2 regions of the Rothia endophytica genome follow, and region 1 is predicted to be linked to the other one. Evidence: predicted binding sites of a transcription regulator. Region 1 holds the regulator's gene; the other holds the start of a gene.
The links. Region 1 encodes HspR, which represses chaperone genes until heat shock. Its sites were predicted from a motif close to AAGTTGAGTCNNNNNGACTCAACTT; they were not measured.
Positions count from the first base shown of each region.

Region 2: the regulator HspR is predicted to act here: its motif matches at 2,920-2,944, upstream of clpB (ATP-dependent chaperone ClpB).

Region 1 covers NZ_BAABKP010000007.1:46,679-54,805, reverse strand. Annotated here, with positions in the region: gene ABD982_RS10695 (alanine/glycine:cation symporter family protein) at 1-1,631, shown strand, start outside; gene trmB (tRNA (guanosine(46)-N7)-methyltransferase TrmB) at 1,771-2,589, shown strand; gene ABD982_RS10685 (LLM class flavin-dependent oxidoreductase) at 2,722-3,750, opposite strand; gene ABD982_RS10680 (heat shock protein transcriptional repressor HspR) at 4,008-4,442, opposite strand; gene ABD982_RS10675 (DnaJ C-terminal domain-containing protein) at 4,445-5,464, opposite strand; gene ABD982_RS10670 (nucleotide exchange factor GrpE) at 5,575-6,159, opposite strand; gene dnaK (molecular chaperone DnaK) at 6,162-8,009, opposite strand.
Region 2 covers NZ_BAABKP010000001.1:342,118-350,244, forward strand. Annotated here, with positions in the region: gene ABD982_RS01565 (Dps family protein) at 184-687, shown strand; gene ABD982_RS01570 (HAD family hydrolase) at 775-1,428, opposite strand; gene ABD982_RS01575 (hypothetical protein) at 1,478-2,074, shown strand; gene ABD982_RS01580 (glutamine amidotransferase) at 2,079-2,795, opposite strand; gene clpB (ATP-dependent chaperone ClpB) at 3,037-5,628, shown strand; gene ABD982_RS01590 (Sir2 family NAD-dependent protein deacetylase) at 5,736-6,695, shown strand; gene ABD982_RS01595 (DUF3073 domain-containing protein) at 6,871-7,080, shown strand; gene purM (phosphoribosylformylglycinamidine cyclo-ligase) at 7,254-8,127, opposite strand, start outside.

The sequences.
Region 1 (8,127 bases):
TCTGGGGGCCTTGGCTCCTGCTCCCCCTCCTGGTAGGAACAGGTCTCTTTTTGAGTCTGCGACTGGGCCTTATCCAGCTTCGGCTCTTTACCAAGGCAATGAGCATCCAGTTTGGACGCCGCGCCAAGCAGCCCGGGCTCAAGGGCGAGATTTCAGCCTTCCAGGCCATGAGCACTGCCCTCGGAGCTACGGTGGGTACCGGCAACATTGTGGGTGTAGCTCTGTCGATCAGTATCGGCGGCCCCGGTGCACTCTTCTGGATGTGGGTCACCGCCATCTTGGGTATGGCCTCCAAGTACGCGGAATGCTTTTTGGGTGTGCGATTCCGCCATTACGACAAAATGGGGGAACTGACCGGCGGCCCGCAGTCCTACCTGCAACGCGGCATCCCCAATAAGTTCGGAAAGTTCCTGGCGACCATGTTCGCCGTCTGCTGTGTCTTCGCCTGCTTTGGCATTGGCAACATGACCCAGTCCAACGCTATCTCTGCCAACCTGGACCACTCTTTTGGCATCTCACCGGTAACAACGGCAATCTTCCTAACTGTACTTACTGCCGCCGCTCTACTGGGCGGCATCAAGATTGTGTCTAAAGTCGCCTCAATCTGTGTGCCCCTCATGATTCTGCTCTACCTGGGTTTTGGTAGCTACATCTTGATCCTCAACGCTGGGCAGATTCCCGAAGTTCTTGGCATGATTTTGCGAGGTGCCTTCACCGGTGAAGGTGCCGCCGGCGGCGCAGTGGGTGCAGGCTTCCTCATTGCCATGCAAATTGGCGCCCAGCGCTCACTCTTCTCTAACGAATCGGGGATGGGCACCGCGTCCATTCCCGCCGCAGTAGCAGCTACTTCTCACCCGGTGCGCCAGGGGCTAGCGTCCATGACCCAGACCTTCGTGGACACCATCATCGTCATTTCTATGACCGGCTTCGTCATCCTCACCACCGGCACCTGGACGGGCGGTGACCCCGCAACCATGACCTCCCTAGCCTTCGCTACCGGCTTACCCGGTGCCTGGGGCGGCTACATCGTGGCTTTCTGCCTGGTGTTGCTCGGCTATTCCACCGTGCTGGGCTGGTCCTACTACGGTGAGCGTGCCCTAGAATCTCTAGGTGGCGGACGTCGTGCTATCACTGGCTACCGTTTGGCCTTCGCTGTTATGTGCGGTGTAGGAGCCATTGCACCCCTAACTATTGTTTTTACTTTCTCAGACCTGATGAACGGTCTGATGGCTCTACCTAATCTGATTGGCCTGCTCTTACTCTCAGGCTTGGTCGCACGGGAGACTAAGAAATACCTGACCCACGACCCAAATTTTGAGGCAACCGTGGATACCATTGACGGCTTTATGTACGGGTTACCCGGCGGTTTGGACGCCCAGATTGACCATCAGGTGGACCTGTCCCAGAAGAACCCCGAGCTTGAACACCCGGACACCACCAGCCTCAAAGTGATTACCGAAAAGATGCTTGAGGAGCATACAGCAACGGCTGAGGCAGCACCGGTCTACGATGTAACCCTCACTAACGTACAGACCGGTTCTATACCCCTGCAGACCGGTTCACTGCCCATCATCCAGCAGGCTAAACCCTCTTTCGGCACTCCCACTGATCCCAGGGCCAGTAAACCTTAGAATTGACGCCAACTTGCATGCGCACTTTCCCCGGTAAACTGGTAGCTGCCCCACCCGGGGCGCAGGTGTGCACTTAGGTTTTCCGTGCCCCTGCCCATCGCACCGGTGACTGCCGGCGCACGAGACCTCAGGGAGAGTCATGGAAACCAACAAGCAGAAAGCCGATCTAGAGGATAAGGCGCAGCGCGTAGCTGCCGGCGAGGACATCCACGCACCGGCACCCGAGATTTTTCATCGCCAGCCTTACTCTTTTGTGCGCCGCGGTGATCGCCTGACCGCCCGCCGTCAGAAGGCCTGGGACGCCTACGCCCCCAGCCACGTGCTGGATTTACCTCGCGCTATCGGTGATACCTCGGTAGCCGAGGGCGCTGTTTTTGACCAGGAGAAACTTTACGGTCGGACCGCTCCCCTCGTGCTTGAAATTGGTTCTGGTCTGGGTGAGGCTGTTGTGCACCGTGCTGCGCAGGTACCTGAGAATGACTTCCTGGCGGTTGAGGTGTACACCCCGGGTATCGCTGACCTGCTACTGAAGATGAGTCAGGCAGGGGTGGAAAATGTGCGGGTTGCCCAGGCGAACGCCCCCGAGCTGCTAGATCACCTGCTACCCGAGAACTCAGTGGATGAGGTTTGGGTCTTTTTCCCGGACCCTTGGCACAAGGCACGCCACCACAAGCGTCGCCTGGTCTCCCCTGGCTTTGCAGATAAGATTGCCCGAGTTCTCAAACCCGGAGGAATCTGGCGCCTGGCTACCGACTGGGAGGAATACGCTCTGGTGATGCGCGAAGTTCTGGATGCTCACCCCGACTTCACCAACGCTCACGCTGGTGAAGGTATCACCGATGAAGACCCCATTGGCGGTTGGGCGCCGCGCTGGGAAGGCCGCACCCTGACCAGCTTTGAGCGCAAGGCAGGCGACGCAGGGCGTCGTGCCCACGACCTCACCTATATTCGCAACTAGACGATTTGTTCACATGGCCCCTGCCAGCGGTACTAATGCAGCATATTTCTGAATGAGTAGCGATGATTCAACGAAAGAGAGCCGGGATGAACCCGGCTCTCACTACACTTTCAATCTTTCAACCGGGGCACTTTAGCCCTTAGCCAGCAGCTCACGTACGCGAGGAATCACCTGCGTACCGTAGAGCTCAATAGAGCGCATGGAGTACTCGTGAGGCAGGGGACCATTAGAGTACTTGAGGTCAAAACGCTGAATACCCAGGGTCTTGACGGTAGCGGCAATCTTCTGCGCTACCGTCTCGGGTGACCCGACATAGAGGGAGCCGTGAGTAATTTCGTGGTCGAACTCGGCGGCGCTGGCGGGGCCCCAGCCGCGTTCGGCGCCAATCTTGTTGCGGTTGGTGATCCAATGCTGGCGCAGTTGCGCCTTAGCTTCTTCATCTGTATCTGCAATGTGACCGGGTGAGTGGACGGCAATAGGCAGATCGGTGTTGCCCAGTTGCGCGTTGGCCCGGTGGTAGAGGTCCACGAAAGGCTTGAAGCGCTCTGCAGGGCCTCCGATGATGGCAAGCATCAGTGGCATCTTGTACTGGGCTGCTCGCGCCACGGACTCGGGGCTGCCGCCCACAGCGATCCACTGTGCAAGGCCGTTTTCAGTCTTGGGGTAGATTTCCTGGTTGACCAGCGGGGTGCGGTTTCCGGGGTTCCAGTTGACGGGTTGCTCGGTGACAACGCGCGAGAAGAGTTCGAGCTTCTCAGCGAAGAGCTGGTTGTAGTCCTCCATCCTGTAGCCAAAAAGCGGGAAGGACTCGGTGAAGGAGCCGCGCCCCAGAACCACTTCAGCGCGGCCCTTGCTCATGGCGTCGATGGTAGCGAAGCGCTGGTAGACGCGAATGGGGTCATCGGAACTGAGTACGGTCACGGCTGAACCCAGATGGATGCGCTCGGTCACCGTGGCAATGCCTGCTAGGACGGCGTCGGGGGCTGACACGGCATAGTCAGGGCGGTGATGCTCACCAACACCGAAGAAGTCAATGCCCACGCGGTCAGCCAGCTTTGCCTGTTCCACGACGTTGCGGATTACCTGCGCCTGATGTAGCGGCTTACCCTCTAGATCTTGGGTAGAGTCGCCGAAGGTATCCAGACCGAACTGGACGTCCATGTCGGTAACCGAGGGTAGGCGATCGCGGAGGCATGTTGACGTAGTGATGTCGTCAGCGGTGAGGTGTGAGGTCATGAGTTTCGCCTTTCATCTGACGTTAGATATTTTACAAAGAAAGTATCTCACGGCGCGGTAAAAGGCACAAGAGGCAATACAAGCCAGCACAATGCGCATTTCAGGCCGCTGGGTGATGCAATGCCTAGAATAACAAAAGCCCCTTTCAGGTAGTCATTAACAACCTGAAAGGGGCTTTTTTATTATTTACCGGTCTTAGGGCGGTAGAGCACCACAGCTTGGGAGCGCGGCCGGGCAACAGGACGCTTACCCCGTGCCAAGTGCACGATATCGCCCGACGCCCCGGCAGCAAAAACGCGTGATCCGTCGCGCAAGCGGTGTATCAGGGCCTCGTTCTCTCGTAGAAGCTCAGCATTGCGAGCCTTAAGAGCTTCTACCTGGTGCTCCAGATCAATGACCCGTTTGATGCCTTCTAGAGACACACCAGACTGTGAGAGCTCCTGGATTTCTTGGAGCTTCTGCACATCCCGCTCAGAGTAGCGGCGGGCCTTACCCGGGGCGCGGGAGGGTTGAACCAGGCCCAGGCGGTCGTACTGGCGCAGGGTCTGCGGGTGCATACCTGCCAGCTCGGCCGCCACCGAGATGACGAAGACCGGTCGGTCTGATTCCAAGGCCATGGTTACACACCGGCTTTCTTGAAGAGCTCTTCGCGCGGGTTACCTTGGGGTGCTAACTCCAGGAAACGGGATAGAGCTGCCTGCGCCTCGTCTGTCAGGTCGGTGGGTACCTGCACCTCGGGTATCACCAGCATATCCCCGGTTCCCTTCTTGGTCACGAAGCCGCGGCCCTTGGCTCGCAGCTTACGGCCAGTGGGTGAACCTGCGGGTAGGCGGAGCCTAACGCTCTTGCCGTCTAATGTGGGCACCTCAAGAATGGTGCCGTTAACAGCTTCTTCCAGGGTGACGGGAACGTGCACCAGCACGTTATCGCCCTCGCGCTCGAAAATAGGGTGCGCGTCCACACGCACGGTCACCAGCAGATCGCCAGCACCGCCGGGACCGGCGTGCCCCTTGCCGCGCAAACGCACCTTTTGACCGTCCTTGACGCCCTGGGGTAGACGGGCTGTGGTCTGGGAACCGCCGGGGCGGAAAACGCTAACTTCGGCGCCCTCGTAGGCTTGCTTGAGGCTGATGCGGGCACTAGTGGTGGCGTCTTCACCCTTAGGCGCGGACTGCTGGAAGGCACCGGAACCGCCGGGGAACCCTCCACCCATACCACCGGAGAAGCCACCGCGGGATGAGCTACCGCCCATACCGCCGCCAAACATTCCGCCCAACAGATCCTCAATGTTGATGCCCTGGGAGCCACCACCGGTGCTGTAGCTAAAGTTGCCTGCCCCACCGGGGAACCCTCCCCCGGGGAACCCACCGGCACCGCCCGGGAAGCCGCCGCCGAAACCGGCAGCCCCGTATTTACGGACCTGGTCGTATTCTTCGCGCTGCTTCTTATCCGAGAGCACGTCGTTGGCTTCTGAAATCTCTTTGAACTTCTTTTCAGCCGCAGCGTCGCCGGGGTTCTGGTCGGGGTGGTACTTACGCGCTAGCTTGCGGTAGGCCTTTTTAATGTCTGCATCTGAGGCGGTTTCAGAGACGCCCAATACCTTATAAAAATCTGTGTTCAGCCAATTTTCACTAGCCATGTGCGTCTCCTTCCGGGTAGACGGTAATCGTTTAGAAAAAGTTTTTTGCTGCCCAGTTAGGGCTGTGGGCGGGCACATGATGTGCCCGCCCACCGTGGTTTTAGTCTGCCTTATTCAGCGACTGCTACCGCTACCTGCGCGGTGCGGACGACGCGGTCGTTGACCTTGTAGCCGTAGCGCAGAACCATGGATACATGGTCGGGTTCCACCTCGCCGGTGGGCTGCTGCAGCACTGCCTCGTGCACCTGGGGATCAAAGGCGTCGCCGACTTCGCCGAAGCGGATCAGACCCTGCTTGGTGAGGGTTTCATCCAGTTTCTTGGCAATTGCGGCGAAGGGTCCATCTTCCAGGTCACCGTGGGTGCGGGCCGCGTCAATGTCGTCAAAGACCGGCAGCAAAGAGGCAATGACATCGCCAATCACGAAGTTGCGCAGCTGCTCTTTTTCCTTGGCGGTGCGGTTCTTGTAGTTGGTGAACTCAGCCTGAAGGCGGCGCAGGTCTTCGAGACGTTCAGCTGCCAGGGCAGCATCTGCAGTCTCGCCCGCCTCGGCGGCTACACCGGTTTCACCCGGTGCAGCGGCCTCGTCGGTGACACCCTCGGTCGCTTCAGGGTGACCGTCAGCGGCGGGGGCGCTGAAGGCCTCCTCCAGCGAATCGGCTTCTTGGCCCTGGGGCTCGTTGGTGTTCTCAGACATGGTTACTTCTTTTCGTCTTCGTCGATAACTTCGGCGTCTACTACATCGTCTTCATCAGCCTTGGGTGCACCGGCGTCAGCGTTAGCTGCGTCGGCCTGTGCCTGGGCGTAGAGTGCTTCGCCCAGCTTGGTCTGTGAAGCCTGTAGCTTCTCGAATGCTGCCTTGACAGCGTCATCATCTTCACCTTCAAGGGCTGCCTTGACGGCGTCCACGTCAGCCTGAACCTCAGTCTTGACATCCTCGGGTAGCTTCTCATCGTTTTCCTTGATGAGTTTCTCGATGGAGTAAGCGGAGTTCTCAGCTGCATTGCGGGTCTCGGCTGCCTCGCGGCGTGCCTTGTCCTGCTCAGCGTGTGCTTCGGCGTCCTTGACCATGCGATCAATGTCTTCCTTGGAGAGTGATGAGCCACCGGTGATGGTCATGGACTGCTCGGTGCCGGTGCCCTTGTCCTTTGCGGATACGTGCACGATACCGTTGGCGTCGATGTCGAAGGTGACCTCAATTTGGGGCATACCGCGGGGTGCAGGGGCGATGCCGGTCAGCTCGAAAGTGCCCAGGTTCTTGTTGTCGCGGGTGAACTCACGCTCGCCTTGGAAGACCTGGATAGACACTGAAGGCTGGTTGTCTTCAGCTGTAGTGAAGGTTTCGCTGCGCTTGGTGGGGATCGCGGTGTTGCGCTCGATCAGCTTGGTCATGACGCCGCCCTTGGTCTCGATACCGAGGGAGAGGGGGGTAACGTCGATCAGCAGAACATCCTTGCGCTCACCCTTCAGGACACCTGCCTGCAGGGCTGCACCCATAGCGACGACCTCATCGGGGTTGACGCCCTTGTTGGGCTCGCGGCCACCGGAGAGCTCCTTGACAACCTCGGTGACAGCGGGCATACGGGTTGAGCCACCGACCAGAACGATGTGAGCGATCTCTGAGACGGATACGCCGGCTTCTGAGATAACGTCCTTGAAGGGCTTCTTGGTGCGCTCCATCAGATCTGAGGTCATGTCCTGGAACTTAGCGCGGGTCAGCTTCTCATCTAGGTGGATGGGGCCCTCTGCGGTAACGGAGAGGTACTGCAGGGAGATGTTGGTTGAGGTAGCTGAAGAGAGCTCCTTCTTAGCCTGCTCAGCTGCTTCGCGCAGACGCTGCAGAGCGATCTTGTCCTTGGACAGGTCAGCACCGGTCTTGGACTTGACCTGCTCCAGCAGGAAGTCAACGATGCGCTGATCCCAGTCGTCGCCACCCAGACGGTTGTCACCGGAGGTTGCACGAACCTGGATGGTGGAGAAGCCGTCTTCATCTTTACCCACTTCGAGCAGGGAAACGTCGAAGGTACCGCCGCCGAGGTCGAAGACTAGAATCAGTTCGTCTTCATTGCCCTTGTCCAGGCCATAAGCCAGAGCTGCTGCGGTGGGCTCGTTGACGATACGCAGGACGTTAAGACCTGCGATTTCGCCGGCTTCCTTGGTTGCCTGACGCTCAGCGTCGTTGAAGTATGCGGGAACGGTGATCACAGCGTCGGTGACGGTGTCGTTCAGGTAGGCTTCAGCGTCGCCCTTGAGCTTCATGAGGATACGAGCTGAGATTTCCTGAGCGGTGTACGCCTTACCGTCGATGTCCTGGGACCAGCTGGTGCCCATGTGACGCTTGACGGACGCGATGGTGCGGTCAACGTTGGTGACTGCCTGACGCTTTGCTACCTCGCCTACTAGAACCTCGCCATCCTTGCTGAATGCTACGACGGAGGGGGTGGTGCGGGCGCCTTCGGCGTTGGCGATAACGGTGGGCTCGCCACCTTCGAGTACTGCTACAACTGAGTTGGTGGTACCGAGGTCAATGCCTACTGCACGTGCCATGAGATTTACTCCTTGTATTGGTTTGATATTTACACTGGTGACATCTTCGAAGTTGAGCGCCTTTCACTCAACTCAGATGTCTTGGTTAACAGTTTGCACCCTTTTGGCAACTCTGTCA
Region 2 (8,127 bases), on a different contig from region 1:
CGTAGAACCGTAATTGTTATAGGTGGTGCCGCCAAAATATATGGGTCCGGTCGTACTGACGGTCATCTTATTATGATATTTTCATAATAACCTTGCGGTGGTGGATTGTCGGCGGTACAGTAGGGAGCAAAGGGCGGCCCAGTAGGGGGCTCCCGCCCGTCTCCCTCGTAGAAAGGTGTTGGGATGACTAAGCGCGCATCATTCACTGTTCCCGGTCTGACCGAAGAGTCTGGCCACCACGTTGCCGAGGCTTTGCAGCTTCGCCTGCATGCCCTCAATGATTTGCATTTGACCCTCAAGCACGCCCACTGGAATGTTGTGGGCCCCACCTTCATTAGTGTGCACGAAATGCTAGACCCCCAGGTTGATTTGGTGCGTGGCTTTGTCGATGAGCTTGCTGAGCGTATGGCAACCATGGGCGTCTCGCCCAATGGCCTGCCCGGAGACCTGGTAGCTAAGCGTACCTGGGAAGATTACAGCGTCGACCGCGCTGACGCCCAGGCTCACCTATCCGCCCTCGATGAAGTCTACAATGGTGTCATTGAAGACCATCGTGCAGCCATCGCTAAAGTGGGAGATGTTGACCCCATCACCGAAGACTTGCTGATTGGTCAGACCGCTGAGCTCGAAAAATTCCAGTGGTTCATCCGCTCACACCTCTATGACGGCCAGGGCAACGTGAAGTAAGTTCTTGGCTCACTACGCACGTAACATGGTAAAAAATCAGCCTCTTCCCGCGCGGGAAGAGGCTGATTTTTTATTCGGATGAGAGGTTTAGTCTTCGTCAACCAGCGCGCGAATCTTAGCCAGAGAGAGCTCCGAGTGCTCCATACGGGCGTGGCCAAGGTTCTTGGGTACAGAGAGGAGACCCGGCACCACAACTACCTTCATGCCTGCATCCACTGCACTCTGAGTCCCTGAATCTGAGTCCTCAATCGCTACGCAGTTAGCGGGGTCAACGCCCAAATTTTTGGCAGCCAGCAGGTAGGGCTCGGGGTTGGGCTTGGCCTGGGTGACGTGCTCATCGCTCACAATGGTAGAAAACAGTCCTTCAGGCCCTAAGTTTGCTGTGCGCTGGGCGACGGCGGTGGTGGCGTTGGTAACGATTCCGGCAGGTACACCAGCTGCCGCAACTTCGTCCAAGAGTTCGGGGATGCCTTCAAGCAGAGTAATGGTTGCTTCAGACAGCAAAACACCCATTTTCTCTTTAAGGCTTGCATAGAGTTCGTCTGCCGGAGCGTCAATGCCCAGGGCATGCATTCGTTCAAAAGTTACCGTGGCGGGGCGCCCCAGGCATGCCAGCGAATCTTCTTCGGTCCAGGTCTTACCGTAGTCTGCTGCAAGGGCCGCTTTGGCCTCAGCCCACAGGGGCTCGGTATCAACTAGGGTTCCGTCATGGTCAAAGAAAATCGCTTCAAGTCTGCTCATACCTTCAACCCTACCGGTCGGGGAGCGGACGCGTGCATAAAATGGGGGAGTGAGCTTACCGCAAAATTTTTCTGAAAATGACACTGTAACCCCTGGCAGCTCTACTCTACGCCGGCAAGGGTGTGCGTGGACCCGGATTAGTCTCTACCTGATGGGCCCCCTGGGGGTGCTGGCTGCTCTATGGATTACCGCAGGTAGATCACTTTTTGGTGCAGGTGGGTCTCTGGTACCAGTCTTTGCTATCAGCTTCGGCCCAGCCTTAGCTGTTCTTTATCTGCTGGCTACCTACTATGCCTGGCAGGAGGTAAAGCTGCAGCGAGCAGGGGTATCCGCAGGTCTGCCGCTGGTCACCGCCCTGGTGCAGGTAGTTGGCTGGCTACTTGCCGCTGTCTTTGGGTTACTCGTGCCTGACCGTGTCGATGGTGTGACGGTCTCAGCCGCCTCCGCTCTTTTGGGGCACGATCTCGTGGGTCTTTCAGCGGGGTTCGGTAATACCGCCGGCATCCTGACTTTTGCTTTCGCCATAGCTGTGCTGTTGCTGACCCTTGCCAGCCGGCGCAAGGCTAAAGAAGCTGCCCGCGGCATCGATGATGATGTGCGCGAGCAACTGGAGCGCCAAGAGTCGATGTACGACTTCCTGGATTAAGGGCTCAGAGGCCCACCGCGTCCAGCCAACCGTTGAGTACCTGGGTGGACGCTGCCGTCAAATCCTCTGCGTACTGGGACGCTTCGCGCCTGAAGACCGCGATATCCTGGCCCGAGTCAACGATGTCGGCGGTGTAGGCAATGAGCCACTGCTCAACCTTACGGGGGTCAACTTCTAGGTGAAACTGTAGGGCTAGGGCGAAAGGCTTCCCTGCTTCGTCTTCAAGAGTGAAAGCTTGGTTCTCAAAATCAGAGGTGGTTGCCAGTGTTTCTCTGTCGGCGGGAATGCTGAACTGATCCCCGTGCCAGTGCAGAACGGGCGTGTTGCCAAGGGGAGCTAGCACGGAGTTCTTACCAGCTTCGGTGAGTTCCACCGGGGAGTAGCCCAGTTCTAGAACGCCGGAGGCGCTGATCTCGGCGCCAGCTGCCATGGCGATTTGCTGGGCACCTAGGCAGATGCCTAAAACGGGTTTTTGCGACCCTAGACGGTTCTTGATGAGCTCAACCTCCTCAAAGAGGAAGGGGTAGCTCTGGGTGTCGTTCACGCTAATGGGGGCACCTAAAATAATTAAGAGATCGGCCTCTTGAACCTCAGGAATATTGAGAGAATCAATGCCAGCATCGCGGTATTCAACGGTGAAACCACGGTCTTCAAGGAGCTGCTCGTAAATACCGAGATCTTCGAATGCTACATGGCGGATGGCATATGCTGTGCGAGTCATGGATCCTCTTTAGGTAATGGGGTGAGTGCTGCCATGTCAGTCTACTGAGATGTGCCAGAGGTTACTAGTTGATACTCGCTGGTTGAGATGTCTCCAAAAATTACTGAACGATACTAGCGCAAATAAGTTGAGTGAGGTAGACTCAACTTATAGAAAGGATGCAGCTAGGTCGGTTCCACCGGTTGTAGCGAGCGTCCACCACCAACCTTAAATATCAACCTCCTCGTAGAAAGAAGACAACATGAACGCTCAATTCACCACCAAGAGCCAAGAAGTTCTCTCGGCAGCCAATATGAATGCTCAAACTGCGGGCAATCCTAATTTAGACACCGCTCACCTGCTGAAGGCCCTCATGGATCAGCGTGATGGTGTGGCGGTAGCTGTGCTCAAAGCTGCAGGACTGGATGTCGATGTTATCTCGGTTGCTGCCTCCACCCTCATTAAGAAACTGCCCAAGGCGGCCGGCTCATCCGTAGCCCAGGCCCAACCTTCCCGTGCCCTGCTCACTGCCCTGCAAAATGCGCAAAACAAAGCAACAGAGCTGGGTGATACCTATATTTCCACCGAAGTCTTACTGCTGGGCCTTGCCGCAGGAAACGACGACACCGCTCGCGCCCTCGAAGCAGAAGGCGCGACCGCTAATCGTCTAGAAACCACCATTAAAGAAATGAGAGGGGAGCGAACTGTGAACACTCCTGACCCCGAGGGCACCTTTGATGCCCTGACTAAGTACGGCACCGATTTGACCGCCATCGCACGCGAAGGCAAACTAGACCCGGTCATTGGTCGCGACAGCGAAATTCGCCGCGTGGTCCAGGTGCTCTCCCGCCGCACCAAGAACAACCCCGTGCTCATCGGCGAACCCGGCGTCGGTAAAACTGCCGTTGTAGAAGGGCTGGCCCAGCGCATGGTCTCCGGGGACGTACCCGAATCTCTGCGCGGCAAGACCCTCATCTCCCTAGATCTGGGAGCTATGGTGGCAGGTGCCAAGTACCGCGGTGAATTTGAAGAACGCCTCAAAGCAGTGCTTGAAGAAATCAAGGCCTCAGAAGGGCAAATCGTCACCTTCATCGACGAAATCCACACCGTAGTTGGTGCCGGTGCCACCGAAGGTTCTATGGACGCCGGTAACATGCTCAAGCCCATGCTGGCCCGCGGTGAACTGCGCCTGATTGGTGCCACCACCCTGGATGAATACCGCGAGAACATCGAAAAGGACGCTGCTCTTGAGCGTCGTTTCCAGCAGGTCTACGTAGGCGAACCCAGCGTGGAAGACACCATCGCTATTCTGCGCGGCCTCAAGGAACGCTACGAAGCGCATCACAAGGTTGCAATTGCTGACTCGGCCCTAGTTGCCGCAGCTAGCCTGTCTAACCGTTACATTCCTAGCCGCCAGCTACCCGATAAGGCCATTGACCTGATCGACGAGGCAGCTAGTCGCCTGCGCATGGAAATTGATTCGGCCCCCGAAGAAATTGACCAGCTACGCCGTGCTGTTGACCGTCTGACGATGGAAGAACTGGCGCTCGCTAACGAAACTGACCCCGCCTCCGTCGAACGCCTCGAAGCCCTGCGCGCTGACATAGCGGATAAGAAGGAAACTCTGGACGCCCTCAACGCCCGCTGGGAAGCCGAGAAGGCTGGTCTTAACCGGGTGGGTGACCTCAAAACCCAAATCGATGAGCTGCGTTCTAAAGCAGAAGTAGCCCAGCGCGAAGGTAACCTGGGGGAAGCTTCCCGTATTCTTTACGGCGAGATTCCCTCTCTGGAAGCTGAGCTGGTTGCCGCCCAGCAGGCAGAGAGTACCTCTGCTAACACTGAAGCTATGGTGTCTGAGGAAGTCACCGCTGATGACATCGCAGAAGTTATCTCAGCCTGGACCGGCATCCCCGCTGGCCGCATGCTGACCGGCGAAACCGAGAAGCTGCTCAACATGGAAGCCGAACTGGGTAAGCGTCTCATCGGTCAGTCCAAGGCTGTAACCGCTGTTGCGGACGCTGTGCGCCGTTCCCGCGCAGGTATCTCTGACCCCGACCGTCCCATTGGCTCCTTCCTCTTCCTGGGCCCCACGGGCGTCGGTAAGACTGAGCTTGCCAAGGCGCTGGCGGAGTTCCAGTTCGACGATGAACGCGCACTAGTGCGCATCGACATGAGCGAATACTCAGAGAAGCACGCTGTTTCTCGCTTGGTTGGTGCCCCTCCCGGGTACGTCGGCTACGAAGAGGGCGGCCAGCTGACCGAAGCTGTACGCCGCCGCCCCTACTCCGTCGTCCTGCTGGACGAGGTGGAAAAGGCTCACCCAGAGGTCTTCGACATTCTGCTGCAGGTGCTGGACGATGGCCGCCTCACCGACGGTCAGGGGCGTACCGTGGACTTCCGCAACGTCATCCTGATTCTGACCTCCAACCTGGGCTCCCAGTTCCTGATTGATCAGGAACTGGACGAAGATGCCCGCCGCTCTGCGGTGATGGGAGTAGTGAATGCCAGCTTCAAGCCGGAGTTCCTCAACCGCCTGGACGAGGTCATCATCTTTGATCCCCTCTCACCCGATGAGCTGAGCTCCATCGTTGGGCTGCAAATCGCAGCTCTGAGCAAGCGCCTGGAAGACCGCCGCCTGACCTTGGATGTCTCCCCGGCAGCTATTGAATGGCTGGGGCTGGCTGGTTATGACCCCGCCTACGGTGCCCGCCCGCTCCGCCGCCTGGTGCAGCGAGAAATCGGTGACCGCCTGGCTAAGGGAATCTTGGCTGGGGCTATCAAGGACGGCGACACCGTGCGGGTGGACGTTAACCCGGATGTTGCCACCGAGGGTCTAACGGTTACTGCCGCATAAACCTTAACAAAGAGGTGGGTATGTTTATAGCCAGTTGGCGAGAACATACCCACCTCTTTGCCATGCCTGAAGGTAAGCAGGATTCCACCCCTCAGTAAGATAGACCTATGGCCATTGATACCCGATTTGCAGGTGCCGCTGAGAGCATCAGCGCTCATGCCGATATTGCCGCAACCCACCGTGCCGCGCTGCGCTCCATTGAGCGAGTGGTGAGCGAAACCGCAGAGCCCACAGACCCTGCTACTGCTATGGCTGGTATCCGGGCTCTGCTAGATGCCGGCGATGTCCTGGCATTGACCGGCGCGGGTATCTCCACTGGCTCAGGCATACCGGACTACCGAGGCCCTGCGGGCTCTCTTAAAAACCATCGGCCCATGACCTATCAGGAATTCAAATACGACGAGGTTGCCCGGCAGCGCTACTGGGCACGGTCCTTTGTGGGTTGGCGACAGATGAGCCGCGCCCGCCCCAATACTGCCCACTACCTGTTGGCGGATCTTCAAGCGCAGGGGAAGCTGGCTGGCATCATTACCCAGAACGTGGACGGGCTCCACACTAGTGCGGGGGCGAAGGATGTGCTCACCCTGCACGGGGATTTATCCACCATTGAGTGCCTGGACTGTGGTGCACATGAGAGCCGTGAATCGTTGGACTCCCGTATCGACGCCGCCAACCCCGGTTACCTTACCCGCCTGACTGGCACCGACCTGCGAGTCAACCCGGACGGTGACGTTGACCTGGCTGACCGTTTCATTCGTGATTTCAGCATGGTGCACTGCCTTGCCTGCGGCTCCACCAAACTCAAACCGGCGGTAGTCTATTTTGGTGAAGCGGTGCCGGCGGCTCGAAAAGAGGCGGTAAAGCGCTTGGGTGAACAGGCGTCCTCCCTACTGGTGTTGGGTTCGTCCCTAGCCGTGATGAGCTCCTACAAAATTGCCCTCGATTTTATCCGCGCGGACAAGCCTATCGCGGTGGTTAACCAGGGCCCCGGCAGAGCAGATGCCAAGGCTAACTACCTGTGGAGAGCTGATGTGGCGGATGCTCTCTATGTTCTGACTGCTCAGTAAAACGACCGTTCTCTATACATGTGACTACATTCTTACGTCTCAACCGGCAGAGCGAGAGGAAAATGGCCGCAAAAACCTGTACCCTTATATACAGAAAAGACTGAAGGTTTTTCTGGTACCCTTGTGCGTGCATAAGCAGGTGACCAGATACGAGCGATAAAGAGGGGGTCTCGCCATGGGGCGCGGCCGTCAAAAGGCTAAAGCAACACGTCAGGCTCGGGAGATGAAGTACTTCAGCCCCGAGACAGATTACACTGCACTTGAAAAAGAACTCAGCAAAAGCACGGGTTCTAGCAACCGATCATCTGCCCACCCACGGCGCGATGATGAAGAAGACTATTCGCAGTACGCAGATAAATATTCTGACGACTACGACGGTAGATAACCCGCGCCCAGCGCGGGTTCTTCCCGTTATATTAGGCACCTGCCGCGCTGAGCGGCTAGGTGCCTTTTCTTTGACCTACCTCAAAGAAAAAGGGGCCAGATTCTTTTGAAGAGATCCCCATGCTCATGGTCTCTTCTAAAAAATCTGGCCCCTTTGCTGTGGCCTTTAGGGCTTTAGGCGTAGTTGCCCAGCAACACTGCCGCACCGCCGTCCACGCCCTTAGCCCCCTGAACGTAGTCGGCGTTGCTCTGATAGGCGCCGGTATCTGCCTCCACGGTTCCCAGAACCCAGCTAGGTAGACCGCGCTTGTTGAGACGCTCCACGGCAGCATCGGCAACGCTGGGGTCAACCACAGCGATCATGCCAACACCCAGGTTGAGGGTGCGCTCCAAGTCAGCCTGAGGCACAGAGCCCAGCTCGCCGACCAGACGAAAGATGGCGGGGATTTCCCAGCTGGAACGGTCCACTAGGCCCACGGTGCCGCGGGGCAGCACACGTGCCAGGTTAGCGGACAGACCGCCGCCGGTGACGTGAGAGAAACCGCGGATACCGCTACCGGTTTGGCCGTCTTCGCCGTTGACGGGGAAAGCCTCAATCAGATCAAGGCAATCCGCGGTGTAGATGCGGGTGGGTTCCAGCAGTTCTTCGCCCAGGGTGCGGCCCAGCTCATCCACCTGGCGTTCTAGACCCCAGCCCGCAACGTTAATAACCTTGCGCACCAGTGAGTAACCGTTGGAGTGGATGCCGGAGGAGGCCATAGCAATCAGCACATCACCCTCGCGTACCCGCTCAGGGCCCAAAAGCTCATCTGCCTCAACGATACCGGTTGCCGCACCAGCGACGTCGTACTCACCTTCAGCCAGCAGACCGGGGTGCTCAGCGGTTTCACCCCCCACCAGGGCGGTACCAGCCAGGGAGCAGCCCTCAGCGATGCCGCGCACGATATCGGCCACGCGCTCGGGTACCACCTTGCCGGTGGCGATGTAGTCGGTCATAAAGAGAGGGCGAGCACCGGTCACCACGATGTCATCAACCACCATACCCACC